2 regions of the Ruminococcus sp. 1001136sp1_2201st1_G3_2201SCRN_220225 genome follow, and region 2 is predicted to be linked to the other one. Evidence: predicted binding sites of a transcription regulator. Region 2 holds the regulator's gene; the other holds the start of a gene.
The links. Region 2 encodes Rex, which represses fermentation and respiration genes when NADH is low (regulators of the CRP and FNR family bind a similar motif). Its sites were predicted from a motif close to ATTGTTAANNNNTTAACAAT; they were not measured.
Positions count from the first base shown of each region.

Region 1: a site for Rex is predicted at 5,668-5,687, ahead of AB5642_RS08690 (NmrA family NAD(P)-binding protein). Genes of this name have one in related genera too.

Region 1 is NZ_JBCOME010000021.1:34,971-43,318, forward strand. Features, by position in the region: gene istA (IS21 family transposase) at 1-711, opposite strand, end outside; gene AB5642_RS08675 (aminomethyltransferase family protein) at 1,294-2,610, shown strand; gene AB5642_RS08680 (nitrate/nitrite transporter) at 2,622-3,827, shown strand; gene AB5642_RS08685 (CdaR family transcriptional regulator) at 3,913-5,460, opposite strand; gene AB5642_RS08690 (NmrA family NAD(P)-binding protein) at 5,710-6,654, shown strand; gene AB5642_RS08695 (aminomethyl transferase family protein) at 6,675-8,024, shown strand.
Region 2 is NZ_JBCOME010000053.1:3,208-11,555, forward strand. Features, by position in the region: gene AB5642_RS15500 (S8 family peptidase) at 123-959, shown strand; gene AB5642_RS15505 (2-isopropylmalate synthase) at 1,136-2,527, shown strand; gene AB5642_RS15510 (NADP-dependent isocitrate dehydrogenase) at 2,582-3,787, shown strand; gene abc-f (ribosomal protection-like ABC-F family protein) at 3,941-5,854, opposite strand; gene AB5642_RS15520 (redox-sensing transcriptional repressor Rex) at 6,133-6,786, shown strand; gene AB5642_RS15525 (NAD(P)H-hydrate dehydratase) at 6,866-8,348, shown strand, end outside.

The DNA.
Region 1 (8,348 bases), on a different contig from region 2:
GATCTTTCCTTTCTTGCGCGGCCAGTAGCAGGGACATGCATTAAGTTCTGTTCCCAGATGTCTTGCCATAAGCAGGGCATGGGGATTATAACGGATCTCCATTTCGTTCCTTGGATTATTTTCGATGACCAATGCTGTTGGATTATCGATCAAAAGCTCCAGTGTTACTCCACCAAGATCTTCAAACAGTTCCTGAATTGCTTCATAAATGGCTGCCGCATCTGCCTTTAAAGAAAAACAGACTGCTTTCTTTCTGGATGCTGAAAGTATCATTGAAAAACAGTAAACAGTTATGATCACGCCATCAACAGGGACATTATAAGGTGACCAGTCGAACTGAGCCTGATCTCCCGGAGGGCTTTCATGCCTTACAGTAGCTTTGGAACTGATGTGGTCTTTGATATCCTCTTCAATTTTTGACAGATACCGGTAAACAGGGCCAATGCTTCCTGTATAACCTCTTGCTTTCAATTCTCTAAAAATCCGTGTTCCATTGAAAAGAAACGGTTCGCATCGCCATTCGATGATCTGTTCTTTGAAACCATCAATCTTGCTCTTATAAACTGTCCGTTTATACACCGGTGCTTCTTTTTCTTCTAAAAGACTCCTGACAGTATTTCTGGACATTCCAAGTATTTTTGCAGTTGCCCGTTTTGATCTTGTCTGTTTATAAACTCGCTGAACAGCTGCCCAATCTTGCAAATCATACACCTTCTTTCAAACCTCCTCTCTTGTATTGGTGCATACAGAGAGAAGTGTATCGTTTGCTATCAGGTGGGTCAATTTTCCTCGTTAAAACTGGGTCAGTTTTAAGTATAAATCAACATACGGTAGTTGGCAGAGTAAACACTAATTATTTCCGCAAAAAAGTATGTTACAGCGAAATGTAAGAGAAAGAGAGGAGAATTTGTATGAGTATTTACAAAGATAATGTCACTGGGAAGTGGCGAGTGGTCTGTTTTTTGCAAGACCTTTTTGCATAAAATTGCAAAAAGGTCTTGCAAAAAACATAATCGGGTTAAAAATAACGAAAAAGGTATTAGTAGTTGAATCATATAACCAATGACAAAGATGATCAATCATTTTAGAATATAAATATCAAATGTGACTGTTCAGGCGCCGACGGTTAAGAAAATTTGAGTAAATAATTGTGATGCAAGATTAAAAAAGTGGGATTATTTCTTATCATTACAACAGCAAGATTTCACTGGGCTTTATCAACCCGGACTATGCAAAAGAGGGAACAGAGCTGGGAATGATTTGGGGTATTAGCGGAATAAGGAGGAAAGTGTAGTGGAGGATTATATTGGAGCGAGAGTAGATTATGAGCCCAAGTATAAAGATGTTTTAACCTATTTTCAGAATATTGGGAATCTTTATACTTGGGAAGCTGATCCTTGGTATGAAACTTGTAAATCGTGGGCAGAAACATGTTACATTCATGCAGGGATTAGTGGGGCTGAAATTACATTCCAAGGAAAAGATGCACAGGCGTTTCTCTCAAAACTTTGTATGAATAACATTAGCAAATGGAAAAACGGAAAAAATAAACATTTGGTTATGCTTGATGAAGAAGGATTGATAGCAGCTCATTGTCTTAGTATGAAAGACGACGATAATACATATCGGATTACGGCTGCACTTCCATTTGCAGCAATGAAACTGTTGGAGACTGGTGCTTATGATGTGAAAATGACCATGCGTGATATCTTTGTCTTTCAATTTTCAGGACCAAAGTCATTAACAATTATAGAAAAACTTACGAATACGAATCTTCATGATCTAGCATTTTTGCAATTTCGTAAGGTAAGTATTCCGGGACTGAATATTGAAGTGGAAGTGAACAGGATTGGGATGAGTGGAACACTTGCATATGAAATTCGTGGTTTAAAAGAAGATGGTCCCAATGTATATCATGCGGCTTATGAGATCGGAAAACCTATGGGATTAAAGAGGCTTGGATGGCGGAGTTATCCGGTGAATCATGCTTTTGGAGGATATCCGCAAGTTACGGTATCATTTGAGAGCGCTTCCTATAAAGATTCGAAGGTTGTAGAAATGTCACCTGCAAATATTTCATATACTGGAAGTGTTGAACCAGAGAATCTTCGTGCACGTTTCCGGACGCCGGTAGAGGTTGGCTGGCAATGGATGGCAAAATTGGATCATGACTTTATTGGAAGAAAAGCTCTTGAGAAAGAAATGTCAAATCCTCAAAAGATGATTGTATCTTTAATTTGGAATCCGGAAGATATTTTAGATGTACAGGCATCTTTGTATGGAGAGGGGGAGCCTTATAAGCAGATGGAGTATCCCTGTTGCGTTCCGGGCATGTGTGGAGGACATCAGGACTATGTTACCACAAGGGATGGCAAGGTTATTGGTTTATCCAGTAGTGCGGTATATAGTTCCCATTATCATAAAATGATTTCTGAATGTACCATAGATATGGAATATGCCAAAGAGTGCGAAGAAGTGATTGTAAAATGGGGCGATTATGGAAAGCGTATAAAGGATATCCGTGCAGTAATTGCAAAATTTCCATTAAATGATCTGGTTGAGAATAAAAATTATGATATTAGTTCTTGTCCGTATGGCTTTGAAGAATGAAGGGAGTTTCCATGAGTAAAAAAAATAGAAAATGGCTGGTATTTACGATTATGTGTCTTGCATATATGCCGGGAAGTTATGCACAATACCAGTTATCCGTGTATGCCTCGGAACTAATACAATCTTTTGGACTTACAACATCGCAGTTTTCATCTTTATTTACGGCGCCTATGATTGTAGCAATTTTCTTGAGTTTTGTAGGAGGAATGATTTCTGACAAGGTTGGTTCAAAGAAAGTCATTAATATTTCATTTGTTATAGCTGGAATTGGAATGATTGGGAGAGTTTTTGCAAATAGCTATATGCCATTTTTTCTTTGCATGGCATTAACCGGTTTCTCCAATATGTTTGTCAATATTAATGCATCCAAGATTACTGCAAGTTGGTTTGAGCAGGAAAAGCTAGGAATTTTGATGGGCATATTTGGATTTTGCGGACAACTTCCGGGAGCCTTTGCGACAGCAACGACGGCGGTTTTGTTTGATAGCAGGACATCTGCTTTTATTGTATCAGCAATATTCTGTATTAGTGTATTTGTTTTATGGTTGCTTTTTGTGAAAGATAAGCCAGAGGATACAATGGAAGAAAGGGAGAAGATAGATCAGGAAAATCAACCTTCCATTGGGGATTCTCTTAAGGTAGTACTTTCTAATAAAGGTGTATGGCTGGTTTCTATTTGCATTATGATGGCTCTTGGCAGTACGGTAACTTTATCCACTTTTATGCCGATGGCATTGCAGACCATGTATGGAATAGATATGAAAGTATGTGGTACGATTGCATCTATGTTGACATTGGGAAATTGTATTGGCTCTATTACAGGTCCCATTGTATTCTCTAAAATCAAAAATGTTAAAGTGTTTGTATCAGGAGCTGCCGTGTTGAGTTTTGCCGGAATTATTATGTGTTGGAGATTTCCGTCCATATTCGTTTTACACATACTGGTTCTTTATACTGGAATTATGCTTGGAGCGTCAATGCCTATTTTCCTTTCCGCACCGGTTTTGTTAGAAGGACTTGGAACTAAATATGCAGGAAGTGCGGCGGGTGTCATCTCTACATTACAGCTTCTTGGAGCTGTTTTGATTCCAACTTATATCTTAACACCGATTGCGGGAGAAAATTATAGTTTGTTGTTTATGCTTGCATCCATATGTATGGTAATTATGTTCCTCTGTGGGCTGTTACTCCCTCAGTTTGGAAACAATCAAAAGTAAGAATCACAAAATAAATGAAAATCTTCCTATGTTGCAATGAAATTGCTGTCGCAAGCCAAATTTCAAGCATAGGAGGATGTCCAAATTAAAGTGTTTCGCAGATGAGGCAGGATATTAATAAATAGAGAAGCATATTTTCATCCAGGTAATCCAGTGAAATATGGAGCAGGTCTTCGATTTTTCGTAGCCGGTAGATCAAGGTGTTTCTATGAAGATGAAGCGTCCGGGCAGTCTCCGCTATATTTCTTCCGTTGATAAGATAGCATTTTAAATTATGAATGAGTGTGAGATCCTGCTCCATATGGCTTTGCCACAGGGATAAAACAGCTGGGTGGCAGAAGCCCGGCAAGGAGTTTTTTTCCTTAAGGACACCATATAAAACATGTAGAAAGGCTTCATCAAACCTTTGAATATGTTTTTGAGGCTCCAAAGGGTAAGATTTCATAAGCCTGCATTGTCCATATGCCATGGAAAGCTCCGTGAATCTAAAAAAACGGGTGCTTATATAGACCTTAAGGGAAAGCCGTTTTAGCAAATCCTCCAGTGCGGCGTATGATTTTTCATAATCAGGATCAAAATCCCGCCTGCGGCAAACCGCAACAATAGAATGTTCAAAATAGAGGACAACTCCATGAGGCAGAATGTTTTTTATCTGATGAATATAGGCAGACTGACGGGTATCCGAGACGTCAGATTCCGGAAGGGAAAATTGATAAAGATACCAAATATCCTGGTTCGTATAATTTCTGGCTTGGAGATAATAAGAGGTAGAAAGCTCATCTGCCGGATATCCCTGTAAAAGCCGTATAACATAATAGTTTTCTTCATCCTGCAAAAGAAAAGGCTGAATCTGGTGATTCATAGCAAGCTCTGTAAAATGAACGACTTCTAATAACAAAGCCTTTTGTGCTTCCGTAAAGGGACCGTTTATATCTGTCGTACCGAATGCTCCAAAGTTTTTTCCCTCAAAATAAAGCGGAGCGGTCAGAGAGTGATGGGATGGATCCTGACGAAAGACGCTGGAGATTAAGCGGTTTCCGCTGTGAATTTCCTGCATAACTCTCTGGTGTTCGTCAGGATATATGGATTCTGTCGGTGTAAAGCCGAAATTGATAACCTCGTCCCAGAGAGTTCCCTCGATTTTTTCCTGAAATTTCCCGGTATAATGCAGCAGCTTTCCGGTTGGAGAAAAAAGGGCAATCGGGTTGCAAAGAAAGGTGGTCGCATAATCAAGCAGATCTGAAACGTCTTTGTTTTCGATAATTATATTTAGGCATTGCTCATACCAGGCATAGTACTTATCAAAAATATCCAGAAACTCACGGAATACCTTATGAAAAGGCTCGTCCGTATATAAGATGGCGGCATGCTCCATCCAGGAAGGGTTTATCTGTCCCTCCCTTGATCCGGTTTTGGTACAGAAAATCAGGAACCGGGGCTTACGTATATCCCATTCCCTATCAAGGAAAGAGCTCTCTTGTGTTAAATACAGAAAATCATTATCGATTATTTCCATGGAATCATCAAGCATGCGGGCATGCCGGAATAATTGATCTAAGCCCGTAGATTTATAAAAAATCCTGTATTTATCAGGAATCCAGTCAAGGATGACAGAAATGCTCATAGATTTCATTGCAAAAAACTCCTTTGGTTATTTTTGACGAAAAAAGACGGTATAAATGAATTATATAACTGATGACGGGAGATGGCAACTGCTTTACTATGAATATATAGGAAACACTGTTCAGGCGCCGACAGTTAGAGAGGAGATAATATAATTCAGACAAAAGGAAGGAGGCAATAAAAAGAGCTGAGGGAGCATCCTATAAAGGGGTATCGATTTTTTAATATTATAACTATATAGTTGAAAGGATTATTTTTTATGAAAAAGATATTATTAAATGGAGTAGACGGGAATTTTGGAAGCAGATCAGCCCGTGTATTGCTGGAAAAATATCCTCATGAAGCTTTGATTTTTACGGCTCCAACAAAAAATGGTCTTGAAAAATACCAGGCAATGGGCATTGAAACCAGAATTGCCGATTTTAACAATGCGGAAAAACTGACGGAAGCATTTAAAGATGCGGATACAGTTATTCTGATCTCCATGCCATTCGTTGGACCGAAAAGAAGAGCGGCACATAAAATTGCAATTGATGCGGCTGTGGCGGCAGGTGTAAACAAACTGGTTTATACATCGATTGTAGGAGCCGGACATGAGGATATCAATGCTTACGAAGTAAACGATCATGTATGGACCGAAAGGTATATCAAAAAACAGCCCATCCATTATTTGATTCTTCGGGATTCCCAATATGCGGAAGCAATGGTCTCCACATTTGTGGAAGCAGTTGAAAATACAAACGGCATCATCCGCAATAACATGGGAGATGGGAAAATGGCATTTGTTTCGAGGGATGACTGTGCGCTTGCGGCGGCCTGTGCGGCAATGTCTGATTGGGAAGATCGAATTGTTGATATAAATGGAGCCGAGCTTCTGACAATTGCACAGTACATGGCAATCGCCTCGGAGGTTACGGGTAAAAAGACGGAATACCAATATATCAACGATGATGAGATGTATGAGTTCTTTGACTCCATCGGCGTTCCAAGGACAACGGAGGAAATGTGGGCGGACACGGCGAAGAACTTTCCATTTTGCTCAGATGGAATGGTGTCCTTTGGCAGGGCAATCCGTCTGAATCAAATGAGTACATTTACAGATGATTTTGAAAAGCTGACAGGGCAAAAACCCATCACGGTAAGAGAAATGTTTGAAGATATGGAAAATCATTTAATCGGAACAAGAACATCTACAGATAATTAAAAACAGTAGGAGGACGAAAAATGGCAGAAATGATGAATCCGGCGCTGGAAGGCGCCACCTTATTGTTCCCACAGGGATCTTTTATTACGGCCTATGCTTATACGGGCGTGGAGGATGAGATCAAGGCATATCAGACCAGCGCATGGATTGGAACGGCGCTTATGACATCCCCCATTTATGATGTATACGGACCGGATGCCGTTAAATTAATGGGACAGGTTTGTACAAATGATTTTACCACGCTGGGAATGAACGGCATACGCCATGCCGTAATGTGCAATGAGAAAGGTCAGATTCTGACAGACGGCGTTGTAATCCGTATCGGAGAAGATCGTTACAGAACCTACTGGCTTGATCCGGTGATCTCTTATTATGTCAATACATCAGATCTGGATGTGCATGGCGAAAACATGAGCGGAAAGGAATATTTTATCCAGATTGACGGTGAAAAGTCCTTAGAGATTCTGGAAAACGCATTCCAGGCTAATCTTCACGACATCAAATTCGGCAGACATAGAATCCAGGAGGTAAACGGAAAACAGGTACGCATCATCCGGCTTGGCATGTCCGGCAACCTTGCTTATGAAATTCACGGAGATATGGCGGATTATGCGGAGATCTATAATCTGGTATGGGCGGCAGGTGAAAAGCTGGGAGCAAGAAAGCTTGGGCTCCAGGCTTATAACATGTTTAACCATACGGAGGCCGGATTCCCGAATATCAATCTTCACTATCCGCTTCCGTGGCTGGAAACCAGCGAGAAAATGACAGAATATATGCGCACAGTGCCTCAGTTATCCATGTTCAATCTCAATCGAAGGCTTCTCGGAAGTGTGGGGGATGATCTTCAGGCTCGCTTTGTTACTCCCTATGATGTGGGATGGGATTTCCTGATTAAATACAATCATGACTTCATTGGAAAAGAAGCCCTCCTTGAAATGTCGAAAAAGCCCCCAAAAAAATGCGTAACCCTGGAGTGGAACGCCGAGGATGTGGCAGAAGTCTTTGCAACCATGCTCAGACCTGGGGAGGAACCCTGCGAGGATATTACCAAACCATGCGCTCTTGAATACTATTTCTGTGTCAGAGAGTTTGGTTTTGAGTACCGGGCGGATAAGGTGCTGGCTGCAGATAAGGAGATAGGGATCACAAGCGGAAAAATCATCTCTTATACCTATAACAGCATGATTTCTCTGGCCTTCATTTCCGCAGAATATGCCAAAGAAGGGACGGAGCTTGAAATACTCTGGGGAACGCCGGGAACCCGCCAGATGAAGGTTCGCGCAAAGGTTGCCAGATTCCCGTATAATCAGGATTATATCCGTAATGAAAAGCGGGATGTTTCGGATATACCTGTTTTTGAAAGATGAAACCGGAGATGATTACATAGGGAAAATAAAATTTATGTGTTCCCCTGCAGAGTTTTCAAGCTTTGCAGGGGATCTGCTGTTTACGGGTTTATTCTTTTAACTTAATACATATACCTGTATTAATTATTGAACATAATATAGAATTTATTTCTCATGTAGCAGATTATCTTGTAGATGTAGGAAGAAATGCAGGAAATAAAGGTGGAGAGACTATAATTCAGGGAAAACCAATAGAAGTTGTTAGGAACGTAGAATCATCATGGAATAATATAATAAATTGATTGACACCACATATGACACCATATATAATATAGATAGGATGTA
Region 2 (8,348 bases):
CTATATACGCTCAGAAAAAGCGACAAAAATTTTTGAGAATTTCAAAAATTGTCTATAATTTTAAAGCAGATTGAAAAATGGAAACATAATTTATTATAAGTTTCTTTTTATCGGGGAAAATAATGGAAAAATCTTTTTATACCGGAAAAGGAATCGGTGTGTGTATTCTGGATACCGGGATTTATGAGCATATAGATTTTACTGGCAGGATCTGGACTTTTTATGATTTCCTGGATTTTAAAAGGAGACCTTATGACGATAATGGACATGGCACCCATGTAGCCGGGCTGGTGGCAGGAGATGGCACTGCTTCCATGGGAAAATACAGAGGCGCAGCACCTGGCTGCGGAATCATTGCGCTGAAAGTGCTTGACCGTTATGGAAATGGAAGTCAGGATGACGTGCTTCGGGCTCTTCGGTGGATTCGGGAATACAGGCAGCAGTACAGGATCCGGGTGGTAAATATTTCTGTGGGAACTACCTGTAACTCAAAAAGAAACCATGCCAGGCTTCTGGAAAGTGTGGAGCAGCTGTGGGATGAAGGAGTAGTAGTGGTCACAGCTGCCGGAAACCAGGGACCAAGGCCGGGCAGTATCACAGCTCCGGGAAGCAGCAAAAAAGTGATCACAGTGGGCTCCAGCGATTTGTTGGAAGGGCGCAGTGCTATTTCAGGGAGAGGACCAACGGCGGAATGCGTGTGCAAGCCGGATATTGTGGCACCTGGAAATAAAATTATGTCCTGCGTGCCTGGAAAACCTTATTCCTATGGTGTGAAAAGCGGCACCTCTATGTCTACGCCTCTGGTGACAGGTGCTATTGCTTGTGCTTTGGAAAAAAATCCTGCACTTACCAATACGGATATTAAAACTATGCTGATGAATAGTGCAGATGATATGGGACTGCCTCAAAACCTGCAAGGGTGGGGGAAATTTAACCGCAGAAAGTTTCTGAAAATGTAAAAGCAGCCAATTGTGTGAAAAGGATTTCTGCTTAAGTGATTTGAAGAAATGTACGAAAAAGAATACACAAACTTTGATAAAGAATTATCACTTTACAGTATAAAAGCACTTGACGAAGTCGCTTTAAGTGAGTAAAATGGACAGCAAGAGTTCCAAAAGATGAGGAGGAAATATCTATGGAAAACAGACGTGTTTCTATGAATCGCCACACAAACCTGCTTCAGTTAGAGGAGCATATGTATCCGCTTGTGGATGTTACAACTCCCAATGTATTCCGAAATCTTTTTCCATATTCTGAAGTACCGAAAATTGCATTCAACGACCGAGTTGTTCCACATCATATGCCAGATGATATCTGGATCACCGACACGACATTTCGTGATGGCCAGCAGTCCAGAGCACCATACAGCACTGAGCAGATCGTAAGGATTTATGATTACCTTCATAAGCTGGGCGGACCGGAAGGAAGGATCCGTGCTTCTGAATTTTTCCTTTACAGTAAGAAAGACCGTGATGCTGTTGAGAAATGTATGGAGAGAGGCTATGAGTTCCCTGAGGTTACCAGCTGGATCCGTGCAAATAAGAAGGACTTCCAGCTTGTCCGTGATATGGGTATGAGAGAGACCGGTATCCTGGTAAGCTGTTCCGATTATCATATTTTTTATAAGATGAAAATGACACGTAAACAGGCGATGGAGCATTATTTAAGCATTGTAAAAGAATGTCTGGAAATCGGTGTTTCTGTCCGTTGCCATCTTGAAGACATTACACGAGCTGATATTTATGGCTATGTTATCCCATTCTGCCTTGAACTGATGAAGCTTCGCCAGCAGTACGGCATTCCGGTTAAGGTTCGCTGCTGTGATACCATGGGCTACGGTGTTAACTATCCTGGTGCCGTGATCCCTCGTTCTGTACCTGGTATTATTTATGGTATTATGGTTCATGCAGGCGTTCCTTCTGAACTGATCGAGTGGCATGGACATAATGACTTCTATAAGGCAGTCAGCAACTCTACAACAGCATGGCTGTATGGTGCGTGTGGTGTTAATACTTCTTTATTTGGTATCGGAGAGCGTACCGGAAATACACCTCTTGAGGCAATGGTATTTGAATATGCACAGCTTCGCGGAAACCTTGGAGGTATGGATACAACTGTTATCACAGAGCTTGCTGAGTACTATGAGAAAGAGATTGGCTACCACATACCGGAAAGAACTCCTTTCGTTGGAAAGAACTTCAATGTAACAAGAGCTGGTATCCACGCCGACGGACTTCTGAAAAATGAGGAAATCTATAACGTATTTGATACCGAGAAATTCCTGAACCGCCCGGTTGAGGTTGCCGTTTCCAATACTTCCGGAGCTGCCGGAATCGCACACTGGATCGACAGCCATTATCGACTGAAGGGTGACCAGAAGGTTGATAAGAACAGTGAGCTTGTAAAGATGATCAAGTCCTGGGTTGACCAGCAGTATGAGGATGGCCGTGTTACTGTGCTTTGCGATGCAGAACTGGAAGCAATTGTAGCAGAGACTTGCCAGAGACTTGGAATTACGTTAAAATAGGGTTGCTGTGGACATAGTTCACAGTTACCACAAAACATATACTAGGAGGTAATAATGGGTAAAATTCAAATGCAGACCCCTCTTGTTGAGATGGATGGGGACGAGATGACCAGAATTCTGTGGCAGTTGATCAAGGATGAGCTTCTTCTTCCTTTTATTGATCTGAAGACAGAATACTATGATCTTGGACTGGAATACAGAAATGAGACTGATGACCAGGTAACCATAGATGCAGCGGAAGCCACCAAGAAATACGGAGTTGCTGTTAAATGTGCCACCATTACCCCGAATAAAGCTAGAATGTCTGAGTATAATCTGAAAAAAATGTACAAAAGCCCTAACGGAACTATTCGTGCAATCCTGGATGGAACTGTTTTTCGTGCTCCCATTGTGGTAAAGGGAATCGAGCCATGCGTGAAGAACTGGAAGAAACCTATCACCATTGCCCGTCATGCTTACGGTGATGTATATAAGAATGCCGAGATGTACATTGACAAACCAGGAGATGCTATGCTGGTATTCAAAGGAGAAGACGGCGAGGAGAGAACGGAGCTGATCCATCACTTTGACACACCTGGTGTGATCCAGGGTGTTCACAACCTGGACAAATCCATTACCAGCTTTGCAAGATGCTGCTTTAATTATGCCTTAGATACCAAACAGGATCTGTGGTTTGGAGGCAAGGATACCATTTCCAAAACATACGATGGAAGATTTAAAGAGATTTTCCATAATATTTATGAAGCTGAGTTTAAGGAGAAATTTGAGGCAGCAGACATTACGTTCTTCTATAGTCTGATTGATGATGTAGTAGCTCGCGTAATGAAAGCAGAAGGCGGATTTATCTGGGGCTGTAAGAACTATGACGGAGATGTTATGAGTGACATGATTTCTTCTGCATTTGGTTCTCTGGCAATGATGACTTCTGTACTGGTTTCTCCAGATGGATATTATGAGTATGAGGCAGCTCACGGAACTGTACAGAGACATTACTATCGTCATCTGAAGGGAGAGGAGACCTCCACCAACTCTGTAGCAACAATCTTCGCCTGGACCGGTGCTCTGCGAAAAAGGGGTGAGCTGGATCAGAATCAGGAGCTTATAGAGTTCGCAGATAAGCTGGAGAAAGCAACCCTTTCCACCATCGAAGGCGGACAGATGACCAAAGACCTGGCACTGATTACTTCCTTAAAGGATGTAAAAGTCCTTAACAGCCGCGAGTTTATTCTTGCAATCAGAGAGAAGCTTGAGGCCATGTAATAAAACAGACAGCTTTTAAAAGTTATTTGAAGTAAAAATGTTAATATTGTTATAAAAAAACAGGAACGGATTTCGAATATAAATATCCGAAACCGTTCCTGTTTTTGAAATAAATATGAAATGTAAGGCTCAAAAGAACAGGTCACTGGTATTTTATGCCAGCTCCTCCCATTTTTCATAAAGCCCTTCCAGTTCTTCTGCTATAGCAGCTTTTTCCCGGCTGAGCTTCGTGCATTCTGCCACATTCGTACAGATATCTGGCAGAACCATGGTTTCATCAATTTCTTTATCCCTTGCTTCCAGCTCTTCAATCCGTGCTTCCACTTTCTTCAGCTCATTTTCCCGTTTTCTCTTCAGAGCCTGTTCCTCTTTCTGCTGCTGCCAGGTGAGTTTGGTTTCAGAAACGTTTTCCTTAACTTCCTGAGCTGCGGTCTCCTGAGCAGGAGCATAAATCCGGGTCATCTCATCCTTCTTTTCCAGATAGTAATCATAATCACCGATATAATTGACAATGGCCTGGTTGGTCAGATCCATAATGCGGGTAGCAGTCTGGTTAATAAAATAACGGTCATGGGAAACGTAGAGGACAGTTCCTGTGTAGCTGTTCAGTGCTTCCTCCAGAATCTCCTTGGATGCAATATCCAGATGGTTGGTAGGCTCATCCAGTATCAGGAAGTTGGCTTCTGAGAGCATCAGCTTCGCCAGGGAAACACGGCCGCGTTCACCACCGGAGAGAGAGGAAATCAGCTTAAACACATCATCTCCTGTGAAAAGAAAAGCAGCCAGCATATTGCGGATTTCAGTCTCAGTGAGAGTCGGATACGTGTCTGATATCTCCTGGAAAATAGTTTTCTCCATATGCAGAACATGATGCTCCTGGTCATAATAACCGATCTGAACCTTGGAGCCAAGGGCAAACCGTCCGGCGTCAGCTGCTACGATTCCATTGAGAATTTTCAGAATTGTAGTCTTGCCAGTGCCATTGTTTCCAATCAGAGCCACACGCTCTCCGCGCTTGATCTCAAAATTAATATCGGTAAATAAGGTCTGTCCCGGGAAAGACTTGGAAAGTCCTTCTACAGTAAGTACATCATTCCCACTGATAAAACGTGGTTCCAGGGAAATACGCATCTGGTTATCAATTTCAATTGGTTTCTCAATACGCTGGATCTTGTCCAGCATTTTTACACGGCTCTCAGCACGCTTAATGGATTTCTCACGGTTAAAGGAGCGGAGCTTGGTGATAACAGCCTCCTGATGTTTGATCTCTCTTTGCTGGTTCAGGTAAGCCTTGTACTGGGCGTCACGCAGCTGCGCTTTTTTCAGGGCATAAGCGGAATAGTTGCCTTCGTACATTCTCATCTGGGCAGCCTCGATCTCCACAATCTTGGTAACTACCTTGTCCAGAAAATAACGGTCATGGGAAACGATAAATACAGCACCCGGGTAGTTGAGAAGATAGGTCTCAAGCCATGCGATGCTCTCCATATCCAGATGGTTGGTAGGCTCGTCCAGAAGGAGAATATCCGGTTTGGAAATCAGAAGCTTGCCAAGTGCAACCCGGGTTTTCTGACCTCCGGAAAGGTTCTCAATCTGTTTGCCGTAGTCTTCTTCTTCAAATCCAAGACCTTTTAAAACTCCTACGATTTCACTTTTATAAGCGTAGCCGTTTTCCAGCTCAAACTGGTGCGTCAGGCGGGTATAGCTGTTCATCAGGCTCTCAAGTTTGTCGCCTGCTACGTATTTCATTTCCTGTTCCAGAGAACGGATCTTGTCCTCCATATCCAAAATGTACTGCTTGGTGGTCATCAGTTCTTCGTAAATGGTGTGATGACCGTGGATATCCTGGTACTGGGCCAGATAACCGATCTTCTTATCCTTGGCAATGACCACTTGACCGGAATCCGCGGAAATCTCCTCCATGATAATACGAAGAAGAGTCGTTTTTCCCGCACCGTTATTGCCGATGAGAGCGGCCTTTTCCCGTTCTTCTATGTGAAAAGAAGCATCCTGCAGGATTACCTTTTCCCCAAAAGATTTGCAGATGCTCTGACATGATAAAATCATAAGTTCCTCCTTAAAAAGGCGGTTCTGTATACACAGAAACAGCATTATTAGAATGTTCAATAGTATATTATACTTGAAAAATTTATTTTTTGAAAGAATAATTGTCAAATCACAAAAAAAATTGCAAAAATTTGTAATTCTGCACAACTTTAATTGACAAGAAAATAACATTTCGGTATAATTGACATAGTGTTACGCGGGCTGCCGATTACAGGTAATGTTCCGCGATGCGTTTTTAGCGGAAAATTACAGGCAGCGGAAACAAGGAGGGGAACATTTTGGATGCAAAAGAGATCTCAAAGGCGGTAATTAAGAGATTGCCAAGATATTATCGCTATCTGGGGGAGCTGATGGAAGAGAAGGTGGAACGTATATCTTCCAACGACTTGAGTAAAAAAATGCATGTGACTGCTTCGCAGATCCGACAGGATTTAAATAATTTCGGCGGTTTTGGACAGCAGGGATATGGATATAATGTAGAATATCTTTATACAGAAATTGGTAAAATACTGGGACTGGACACCATTCATCCCATGATCATCCTGGGTGCAGGTAATCTGGGACAGGCACTTGCCAATTATGGAGACTTCGAAAAACGTGGCTTCCGTCTGGTAGGGATTTTTGACGTAAACCCGGTTTTGGAGGGGATTTCCGTTCGCGGGATCGAGATCCAGATGGTTAGCAGTCTCCCGGAATTTATCAGGGAGAATCAGGTGGAGATTGCCATTCTGACCCTGCCGAAGAATAAGGCTAAGGAGATGGCGAAGGTTCTTATTGACAATGGAATCAAGGCAATCTGGAATTTTGCCCATACAGATCTTGACGCCCCGGAGGATGTGATCGTAGAGAACGTTCATCTGTCCGAGAGTCTGATGGCACTGTCTTACAACTTAAGCCAGTATCGTAACGAACATAAAGAAAACAAAGAATAAAAGTCAAAGAGGACTGCTGCTTGTCTCGCTGAAGGATTTACAGGAGACCGGGCGGCAGTTTTGCATTAGGAGTGGCCTTATGAAAAAAGTTGTAACCTGCAGTCAGATGAAGCTGCTTGACCATGGCACTATTCATAATATGCATGTTCCCTCCCTGGTTCTCATGGAGAGGGCGGCACTTGCCACAGCAGAAGAGATCCGGAAATATCTGGAAAAGAAAAACGGTTCTGCTAATTTGAAAAAAGAACGGATTCTGACCGTCTGCGGATCTGGCAATAACGGAGGTGACGGCATTGCCATTGCAAGACTTCTGCATCTGGCGGGAATCCGTTCTGAGATTTATCTTGCAGGAAATCCGGATAAAATGACAGAAGAAACCCGACATCAGTGGGATATTGCCATGAGCTACCAGGTACCGGTAATGAATAACCCTGTATGGGATGAATATACTGTTATAGTAGACGGAATTTTCGGCGTTGGACTCTCCAGGGAGATTACCGGGAATTACAAAGAGATAATTGACCATATGAATGAAGCTCCTGCGTATAAAGCAGCGGTGGATATTCCGTCTGGCATTCATGGAGATACAGGAGCTGTTCTTGGAACTGCTTTTGAGGCAGATCTTACCGTAACATTTGCATATAAAAAACGTGGACTTTGTCTGTATCCGGGAAGAGCTTATGCTGGCAGAACTGTGGTGGCGGATATTGGGATTTATGACCGGGACCGTGATGGCAGTGAGCTTGCAAGCAAGGCTGCCTGGCATATGGAAAAATCTGACGTGAAAACTCTTCCGGCAAGAAAACCATGGGGAAATAAAGGAACATTTGGCAAGGTCCTTCTTGTAGCGGGTTCGAAGGGAATGTGCGGAGCAGCCTGCCTGAGTGCCAGTGCAGCACTTCATGGAGGTGCCGGGATGGTGAAGATCCAGACTGTGGAAGAGAACCGGATTCCTTTACAGAGCCTTTTGCCTGAGGCAATGCTGACCAGCGAATTTGATGAGGAAGCCAATAGGAAAAATTTAAACTGGTGTGATGTGCTGGTGATCGGTCCAGGGCTTGGAACAGAAGGCTCAGGAAAGGAAAGAATGCTTTGGTTCCTGGAAAACGGAACAAAAGCAGGAAAGCCTGTTATACTGGATGCAGATGGTCTGAATATTCTGGCAATGCATCCACAATGGATGAAATTCATAGGGAAACAGACCATTCTCACACCCCACATGGGCGAGATGAGCCGTCTTTGCGGCTTGGATGTATCAAAACTAAAGGAAGACCCTGTAGCCCGTGCTTATCAATATGCAGAGAAAAGTGGCGGTGTTCTGGTACTGAAAGACGCATGTACAGTAGTGACTGACCGGAATGAAAAGCTGTATCTGAATCTTTCTGGTAATTCGGGAATGGCCACAGCAGGAAGCGGAGATGTACTTTCCGGTATTATCGCAGCTGTTCTCTGCATGTATTTAAGCTGTGAGGAAGAACAGGAGCTTTCCTATAAAGCTGCCCTGGCAGTATACATTCACGGTCTTTGCGGTGATATTGCCAGAGAGAAAAAAGGATCTCACG